2 regions of the Streptomyces sp. 7N604 genome follow, and region 1 is predicted to be linked to the other one. Evidence: riboswitches for the same ligand, from Rfam matches in the RefSeq annotation. Region 1 holds a riboswitch; the other holds the start of a gene.
The links. Region 1 has a riboswitch for glycine ahead of gcvP (aminomethyl-transferring glycine dehydrogenase). Riboswitches for the same ligand answer to the same signal wherever they lie in the genome.
Positions count from the first base shown of each region.

Region 2: linked by a shared signal. The riboswitch ahead of gcvT (glycine cleavage system aminomethyltransferase GcvT) and the one ahead of gcvP (aminomethyl-transferring glycine dehydrogenase) in region 1 are both predicted to bind glycine.

Region 1 covers NZ_JBQQBX010000060.1:15,060-19,679, forward strand. The annotation lists gene gcvP (aminomethyl-transferring glycine dehydrogenase) at 1-1,925, opposite strand, end outside; glycine riboswitch at 2,112-2,208, opposite strand; gene ACTWP8_RS36790 (PRC-barrel domain-containing protein) at 2,334-2,720, shown strand; gene ACTWP8_RS36795 (DNA polymerase IV) at 2,627-4,183, opposite strand; gene ACTWP8_RS36800 (MerR family transcriptional regulator) at 4,240-4,620, opposite strand, start outside.
Region 2 covers NZ_JBQQBX010000004.1:103,239-107,858, reverse strand. The annotation lists gene ACTWP8_RS05755 (hypothetical protein) at 1-609, shown strand, start outside; gene ACTWP8_RS05750 (AAA family ATPase) at 700-1,419, opposite strand; glycine riboswitch at 1,568-1,674, shown strand; gene gcvT (glycine cleavage system aminomethyltransferase GcvT) at 1,843-3,027, shown strand; gene gcvH (glycine cleavage system protein GcvH) at 3,142-3,522, shown strand; gene glyA (serine hydroxymethyltransferase) at 3,599-4,620, shown strand, end outside.

The DNA of each region.
Region 1 (4,620 bases):
TGCTCGATCTTGGCACGCAGGTCCTCGACGTCGACGTCGCCGTCCTCGCCGGTCTTCACCACGACGACCTTCATGCCCGCCATCACGGCGCTGGCGGCGTTGGTGCCGTGCGCGGAGGACGGGATGAGGCAGATGGTGCGCTGCTCGTCGCCGTTGGCGCGGTGGTACGCCCGTACGGCCAGCAGTCCCGCCAGCTCGCCCTGGGAGCCCGCGTTCGGCTGGATCGACACCTTGTCGTAGCCGGTGACCTCGGCGAGCCGCTCCTCGAGCTCACCGATCAGCGTCACGTAGCCCTCGGCCTGCTCGACGGGCGCGAACGGGTGCAGCGCCCCGAACTCGGGCCAGGTGACCGGCTCCATCTCCGTCGTCGCGTTGAGCTTCATGGTGCAGGAGCCGAGCGGGATCATGCCGCGGTCGAGCGCGTAGTCCCGGTCGGCCAGCTTGCGCAGGTAGCGCAGCATCGCGGTCTCGGAGCGGTGCTGGTGGAAGACCGGGTGCGTGAGGTACTCGTCGGTGCGCAGCAGCGCCTCCGGCAGCGCGTCCTCCACGGTCGCGTCCAGCGCCTCCACGTCCGCCTCGACGCCGAAGGCGCCCCACACCGCGGCCAGCCGGTCCCGGTCGGTGGTCTCGTCGCAGGCGATGCCGACCAGGTCCGCGTCGATCTCGCGCAGATTGACCCCGGCCTCGCGGGCGGCGGCCACGACGCCGGCGGCCCGCCCGGGGACGCGGGCGGTCAGGGTGTCGAAGTACGAGCCGTGGACGATCTCCACGCCGCCCGCCCGCAGGCCCTCGGCGAGCAGCGCGGCGTAGCGGTGGGTGCGCCGGGCGATGCCCGCCAGCCCGTCCGGGCCGTGGTAGACGGCGTACATCCCGGCCATGACGGCGAGCAGCACCTGCGCGGTGCAGATGTTGCTCGTGGCCTTCTCGCGGCGGATGTGCTGCTCGCGGGTCTGCAGGGCCAGCCGGTACGCCTTGTCGCCGTCCGCGTCCACGGAGACTCCGACGAGTCGGCCCGGCAGGCTGCGGGCGAACTTCTCACGTACGGACATGTAGCCGGCGTGCGGGCCGCCGAAGCCCATCGGGACGCCGAAGCGCTGGCTGGTGCCGACGGCGATGTCCGCGCCCAGGTCGCCGGGCGAGGTGAGCAGGGTGAGGGCGAGGAGGTCGGCGGAGACGGTGACGACCGCGCCCAGCTCGTGTGCCTGCTCGATCACCGGCCGCAGGTCCCGCACCTGCCCGGAGGCGCCCGGGTACTGCAGCAGCACGCCGAAGACGCCGCGCTCGGCGGCCTCCGCCGGAATGCCGCCGGACAGGTCGGCGACGACGACCTCGACGCCGGTCGGCTCGGCGCGGGTCTCGATGACGGCGATGGTCTGCGGCAGACAGTCGGCGTCGATGAGGAAGACCCCGTCCTTGACCTTGCCGACGCGGCGGGAGAGGGCCACGGCCTCGGCGGCGGCGGTGGCCTCGTCGAGCAGCGAGGCACCCGCGGTCGGCAGGCCCGTCAGGTCGGCGACCACCGTCTGGAAGTTCAGCAGCGCCTCGAGGCGGCCCTGCGAGATCTCCGGCTGGTACGGCGTGTAGGCGGTGTACCAGGCCGGGTTCTCCAGGACGTTGCGGAGGATCACCGGAGGGGTGAAGGTGCCGTAGTAGCCGAGGCCGATCATCGGGGCCAGCACCTCGTTGCGGTCGGCGAGCCCGCGCAGCTCGGCGAGGACGTCGCCCTCCCCGCGCGCCTCCGGCAGGTCCAGCGCCCCGGCGCTCTTGATCACGTCGGGCACGGCGGCGGCGGTGAGTTCGTCGAGCGAGCCGTAGCCGACCTGGGCGAGCATCTTCGCCTGGGCCCCGGCGTCGGGGCCGATGTGGCGCTGCTCGAAGGGGATGCCACGCTCCAGCCGGGAGAGTGGGATGCGGTTGGCGGTCATCTGCGGAGGCCTCCTGGTCGACTCGACCTGCGAGGGGTACCACTGCACGAGTACCCGGACGGCCTCCCCCTCTGTCATCTCAACCTGAGAGCTTCACCGGTCCGCCTGGGCGGCCCGGCTTTCACCGTCGGTGAGGAGGGGTTCCGGCACATTCCGTCCGACGCCCGCCCTGCTTTCCAGAGTGACCTCGTCCGTGCGGTACGGGTGCCTGAGAGATTCCGGGGAGGATTTGCTCCTTCGGCGCCTCCGGCCTTGCAGCGGAGGACTCTCCCGCACGGGGTCTGCAGCCGCTGTCAGCCTACCAGCGCGCCTCATGCCGGGCGTGGCCCGCAGGCCGCCGAGTGGCCGAGGCACGAGATGTGGCCTTTCGTTGTCTCATAGAGGACGTACGAGGAGTTGGAGGGCAGCGTGCAGTCCGAAATCGATCCGCGGAGCCTGATAGGACGCAAGGCGTTCGACCTGGACGGAGCGAAGATCGGCACCGTGGACGAGGTGTATCTGGATGACGCCACAGGGCGTCCTGAGTGGGCCGCCGTGCGCACCGGCCTGTTCGGGCGCGACGCGTTCGTACCCCTGGAGCCCAGCGAGGTCGTCGACGACACCCTGCGGGTCCCCTACCACCGGTCTCTGATCAAGGACGCTCCCGACTTCGGCGTGGGGCGGCACCTCTCGCCGGAGCAGGAGCTGCAGCTCTACCACCACTACGGGCTCGACGCGTCCGCTCCGGGCAGCGGCCAGGACGACGGGGAGGACGGCGACCAGGACTTCGGCCGTATTGCCGGCGAAGGCGACTGATCGTCCGCGTACGCGTGCGCGTCCCCGTTCTCGGGTGACACCAGAGGCAGAGGCTCGGACGGCTCCAGGCCGGGGTCGTCCACGGGGAACGTGCGCACCCGCCCAGGCGCCGACCACGGCTGTTCGAAGCGCACGGTGACCTTCCCGACCCCGCTGCCCTGCACCCAGCCAGGTCCGAACTCCGCATGCCGGACGTCATGGCCCGGCACCCAGCGCCTGTGGCCGGGCTCCGGCGCCGCTTCCTCCGCCCCGGGCGGCGCTCCCCCATAGCCTTCGGCATGGGTGGGGGTCCCGGTAGCTGGGGGAGGACCGCCACCCGCGGTCTCCGGTTCCGCGCCGCCGGCCTCCGCCTCCGGCCCCGGTACCTCCCCCACGTGGGCCGTCTCCGCCGTCGCGGCCTGCGCGAACAGGTCCTCCTGCGTGAAGTCGGCGAGCCCGCTGACCCCGACGCCGAGCAGCCGTACGCCGCCCGTGGTGTCCACGGTCTCGATGAGCCGCGCGGCGGCCTCCCGGATCACCGCGGGGTCGTCGGTGGGCCCGCGCAGCGTCTCGGAGCGGGTGAGCGTCGAGAAGTCGTAGCGCCGGACCTTCAGCACGACCGTACGGCCCGACCGGCCCGCCGAGCGCAGCCGTCGCACGCACCGGTCGGCGAGCCGCGCGACCTCACCCCGCACCCGCGCCCTGTCGTGGAGGTCGATGTCGAAGGTGTCCTCGACGGATACGGACTTGGCGTCCCGCTCCGCGACCACCGGACGGTCGTCGAGGCCCAGGGCCATGGCGTGCAGCGAGCTGCCGTGCGCTTTGCCCAGCAGCCGGACCAGCTCGTCCTCCCCTGCCTCGGCCATCTCACCCACGCTGTGGATCCCGGCCCTGCGCAGATGCTCGGCGGTGGCCGGACCGACGCCCGGGAGGGTGCGGACCGTCATGGGCGCCAGCAGCTCACGCTCCGTGCCGGGCGCGATGAGCACCAGTCCGTCCGGTTTCGCCTGCTCGGAGGCGATCTTGGCGAGCATCTTCGACCCGGCGAGGCCCACCGAGCCCGTGAGGCCGGTGACGGCCCGGATGTCGCGCCGCAGCCGCTCCCCCACCGCGCGCGCGGCGTCCGCCGACGCCGCCACCCCGCCGGCCTCGAGGTCGACGAAAGCCTCGTCCAGGCTCAGCGGCTCGACCAGCGGGGACAGCCCGTGCAGCAGCTCCATGACCGCGTCGCTGACCTGGCGGTACAGCGTGAAGCGCGGAGCGAGATAGGCGGCGTTCGGGCACAGCCGCCGGGCCTGGCCGGTCGCCATGGCGGAGTGCACCCCGAAGACCCGCGCCTCGTACGACGCCGTGGCCACCACGCCGCGCGGACCGATGCCGCCGACCACCACTGGCTTGCCGCGCAGGCTCGGCTTGGCCGCCTGCTCCACCGCGGCGAAGAACGCGTCCATGTCGAGATGCAGGATGGTCGGTGCGGACCTCACACCACCGATCCTGCCCTACGGCACTGACAACAGGCCGTGTACGGGGCTGCGGCGGGTCAGACGGCCCGGTTGCGGCGACGGGCGAGCTCGTCGGCCGGGTTGTGCCCGACGAGCGTCTCTCCGGTGTCCACCCGCTCGCCGTGAAGCTGGGACAGGGCGTCCTCCACGTCCCGCCAGACCACGCCGACCGCGATGCCGAAGATGCCCTGTCCGCCCTGGAGCAGACTCACCACATCGTCCGGGGACGAACACTCGTAGACGGTCGCGCCGTCGCTCATGAGCGTCATCTGGGCGAGGTCGGCTCGCTCCTTGGCGCGCAGGTGCTGGACGGCCGCACGGATGTTCTGCAGCGAGACGCCGGTGTCCAGGAAGCGCTTCACGATCTTCAGGACGACGACGTCCCGGAAGCTGTAGAGCCGCTGGGTGCCCGAGCCGTA
Region 2 (4,620 bases), on a different contig from region 1:
AGGCTGCCGGCCGCAGAGGCGAACCGCTACGGCGAGGAGATCAGGAGGGCACTCGCCTCCGTCACGCAGGCGCCCGCCGTGCCGCCCGCCACCCAGCCCGCGCCCGGCCAGGACCCGGCCATCCTCCCGGCCTACGACGTGCCCGGCGCCGTGGACCCCGCCACGGATCCCGCCGCGAACGCCGCCGACCCGGCCGCCGCCCCCGCCGCGAACGCCGCCGACCCGGGCCAGGACCTCAAGGCCAAGGCCGTCGCCGACTTCGAGACGAGACTCGACGCGCTGCTCAGGGCGATTCCCGCGGGCGATGAGAGCGTGACCGCGGCCGCGGTCCAGGAACTCCTCACCGGCACGGTCAACGTGGTCGCCAGCGTCATGGTCGGCGGCGGGCTGCCCGCGGCGAATCTGGACGGGCTGCCGCCGATGCCCCAGGTCCCGGGTGCCCCGCAGGCCCCGAGCTCCCCCGCCAACCCCGAGGTCCCGGCTTCTCCCGAGGTCCCGGCTTCTCCCGAGGTCCCGGTCGCCCCGGAGGCCCCGGCCTCCCCCGACCTCCCGAGCGCGCCCCCGTCCCCGGCGGCGCCGACCCTGCCCGCCGGCTGGCCCGCGCAGTAGCGGGAGCCGGTCAGCGGGCCGCTCGAAGCCACCCGGAGCCCGCCACCCGGAGCCCGCCACAAGCGGGCTGCGCAAAGCCGGCTGCGCGCGTTACTCGAAGCCGATGCTCTTCAGGGCGCTCGCGGCGCCGCGGTTCAGCAGCACGGCCGAGGTGCAGCCGTCCGGCAGCCGTCCGCGCTCCGCGTCCGCGACCAGCCGCCCCACGGCGCCGCGGTGCCGCGCGAAGGCATAGCGGGAGACGCCGCGGCCGCGCGAGGCCTGGCCCTCAAGGGCGACCTCCGGCGGGACGTCGAGCAGCGCCATGTGCAGGGAGCGGCCCCGGCGGCGCGCGTCGCGCGCCAGCCAGCGGCGCACCCAGGCGAGGGTGCCGCAGTCGTGCACGACGACGCTGTCACCCGAGGCGAGGGCCCGGTACAGCCGGGCGTAGTGGGCGACCCGCACCAGGGGCCGGTACAGGGCGTACGGGATCATGGCGGGCATGGCGCGCTCCCAGCGGTCGCGCATGTCCTGCGAGTCCACGCGGCGCACCCGGCCGCCACGCCGGTCGAGGCCCGCGACGGCCCGCCTGATCAGCGTGCTCTTGCCGCTGCCCGGCAGCCCGGAGACGACGAGCACGTCACCGGCCGAGTAGCACAGCTCGTACCCCGCGGCCTGGCCGCCGCGCAGATCGAGCGCGGGCGACGACCGGCGGCCCGGCCTGACCGCTTCCCCGGCGACGGCCTGGAGAACGGGCAGCTCCGGCCGACCGGGCAGCGGGCCGCGCGCGACCTCGCTCGTCGTCGCGTACGCACTGTCCCTGTGCACCGTGATCGTCCTCCCCGTCCGGTCCGGTCACTGCGCCCTGACCCGAAGACTGTCAAGAAAAGGTAATGCCGTAAACCTCGATACCTCGGGACCGGACCGTCCGAACCTCGCGCGGCCGTGCAATGATGTCGGCGCCAACTCCATACCGGCCGTTAGAACCCGCGCGGGAGAGTCCCCGGACCGGCAGTTGTGCCGGGCACCGGGGCGCCGAAGGAGCAAGTCCTCCCTTGAATCTCTCAGGCCCCGTACCGCGCGGGCTAGGCACATCTGAAAAGCGGGCCGCCGCGTGCGGCCCCACCCAAGGTGCAAGCCCGTAGCCCCGACGCGTGATCCGGGGTCGTGGCGAACCTCTCAGGTTCCGATGACAGATGGGGAGGCTGTGTTCTCTTCGACACCAGCCTCGCCACCCCTGCCCGGGAGCCTGAAAACATGACCGAAGCCCAACGCCGTACGCCGCTCGACGCGCTGCACCGCGCGCTCGGCGCGACCATGACCGACTTCGCGGGCTGGGACATGCCGCTGCGCTACGGAAGCGAGCGCGACGAGCACGTCGCCGTCCGCACCCGCGCCGGACTCTTCGACCTCTCCCACATGGGCGAGATCACCCTGACCGGGCCGCAGGCCGGTGAGGTCCTGGACTACGCGCTGGTCGGCCACCTCTCGGCCCTGGCCGTGGGCCGCGCCCGCTACACCATGATCTGCAACGCCGAGGGCGGCATCCTCGACGACCTGATCGTCTACCGGCTGGGGGGTGAGCTGGGCAGTCCCGCTGGCTTCGCCGGGGGCACCCCCACCTCGCCGAAGGCGGGCGAGGAGGGAGAATTCATGGTGGTGGCCAACGCCTCCAACGCGCAGGTGGTGCTGGACGCGCTCACCGAGCGCGCGCAGGGCTTCGACGCGACCGTGCGGGACGACCGGGAGGCCTACGCGCTGATCGCCGTCCAGGGCCCCGAGTCCCCAGGCATCCTCAAGTCCCTGACCGACGCCGACCTGGACGGGCTGAAGTACTACGCGGGCCTGCCCGGCACCGTCGCCGGCGTGGACGCACTCATCGCCCGCACCGGATACACCGGCGAGGACGGCTTCGAGCTCTTCGTCGCGCCGGGCGACGCGGAGGCCCTGTGGCAGGCGCTGACCGAGGCGGGAGCCGCGGTGGGACTGGTGCCGTGCGGCCTTTCCTGCCGGGACACCCTGCGCCTGGAGGCGGGCATGCCGCTGTACGGGCACGAGCTCACGACCTCGACCACCCCCTTCGACGCGGGCCTCGGCCGGGTCGTGAAGTTCGAGAAGAGCGGTGACTTCGTCGGCCGTACGGCGCTGGAGGCCGCGGCGAAGCGGGCCGAGTCCAGCCCGCCGCGCAAGCTGGTCGGCCTGATCGCTTCCGGCCGCAGGGTGCCGCGCGCCGGGTACGCCGTGGTCTCCGCCGAGTCGGGAAGCGTGATCGGCGAGGTCACGTCCGGCGCCCCGTCGCCGACCCTCGGCAAGCCGATCGCGATCGCGTACGTGGACGCCGACCGCGCCGAGCCGGGCACGGCGGGCGTCGCGGTGGACATCCGCGGCAGCCACGAGCCGTACGAGGTCGTGGCGCTCCCCTTCTACAAGCGGCGGCGCTGACGCCCGCCAAGTGGCGCCGCCTCGCGCGGACCCCGGCGTCCGTTCCATGACAGCGCGTCCCACCTGTCAAGACCCGTCACCGAGCACTCCCCCCGATCCAGGAGAATTCAGATCATGAGCAACCCCCAGCAGCTTCGCTACAGCAAGGAGCACGAGTGGCTCACCGCCGCTGACGCGGACGGTGTGTCGACCGTGGGCATCACCGCGCACGCCGCTGACGCGCTCGGTGACGTCGTCTTCGTCCAGCTCCCGGAGGTCGGCGACACCGTCACCGCGGGCGACGCCTGCGGCGAGCTGGAGTCGACCAAGTCCGTGAGCGACCTGTACGCGCCGGTCTCGGGCGAGGTCACGGCCGTCAACCAGGACGTCGTGGACGACCCGGCGCTGGTGAACTCCGCCCCCTTCGAGGGCGGCTGGCTGTTCAAGGTACGGGTGAGCGACGAGCCCGCCGACCTGCTCTCCGCCGACGAGTACACCGCCTTCATCGGCAGCTGAACCCGCCGAACCTGCCGAACCTGCTGAACTCGCTGAATCCGCGAAGTCCCTGACGCCCCTCCTGATTGGGATCCCGATGTCGCTTCTCAACCAGTCCCTGCACGAGCTCGACCCGGACGTCGCCGCCGCGGTCGACGCCGAGCTCCACCGCCAGCAGTCCACGCTCGAGATGATCGCCTCGGAGAACTTCGCTCCGGTCGCCGTCCTCGAAGCGCAGGGCTCGGTGCTCACCAACAAGTACGCCGAGGGATACCCCGGCCGCCGCTACTACGGCGGTTGTGAGCACGTCGACGTCGTCGAGACGCTGGCCATCGAGCGGATCAAGGAGCTGTTCGGCGCCGAGCACGCGAACGTACAGCCGCACTCGGGTGCCCAGGCGAACGCGGCCGCGATGTTCGCTCTGCTTTCGCCCGGTGACACCATCCTGGGTCTGAACCTCGCCCACGGCGGGCACCTGACCCACGGTATGAAGATCAACTTCTCCGGCAAGCTCTACAACGTGGCCGCCTACCACGTCGACGAGCAGACCGGCCAGGTCGACATGGACGAGGTCGAGCGCCTCGCCAAGGAGCACCGGCCGAAGCTGATCATCGCGGGCTGGTCGGCGTACCCCCGCCAGCTGGACTTCGCCGCATTCCGGCGGATCGCCGACGAGGTCGGCGCGTACCTGATGGTCGACATGGCGCACTTCGCGGGCCTGGTGGCCGCGGGCCTGCACCCCTCGCCCGTACCGCACGCGCACGTCGTGACCACCACCACGCACAAGACGCTGGGCGGCCCCCGCGGCGGCGTGATCCTCTCCACCGCCGAGCTGGCCAAGAAGATCAACTCCGCGGTCTTCCCCGGCCAGCAGGGCGGCCCGCTCGAGCACGTCATCGCGGCGAAGGCGGTGGCCTTCAAGGTGGCGGCGAGCGAGGAGTTCAAGGAGCGCCAGCAGCGTACGCTGGAGGGCGCGAAGATCCTCGCCGAGCGGCTGTCGCGCGGCGATGTGTCCGAGGCGGGAGTGGCGGTCCTGTCCGGCGGCACGGACGTGCACCTGGTCCTGGTGGACCTGCGCAACTCCGAGCTGGACGGGCAGCAGGCAGAGGACCGCCTTCA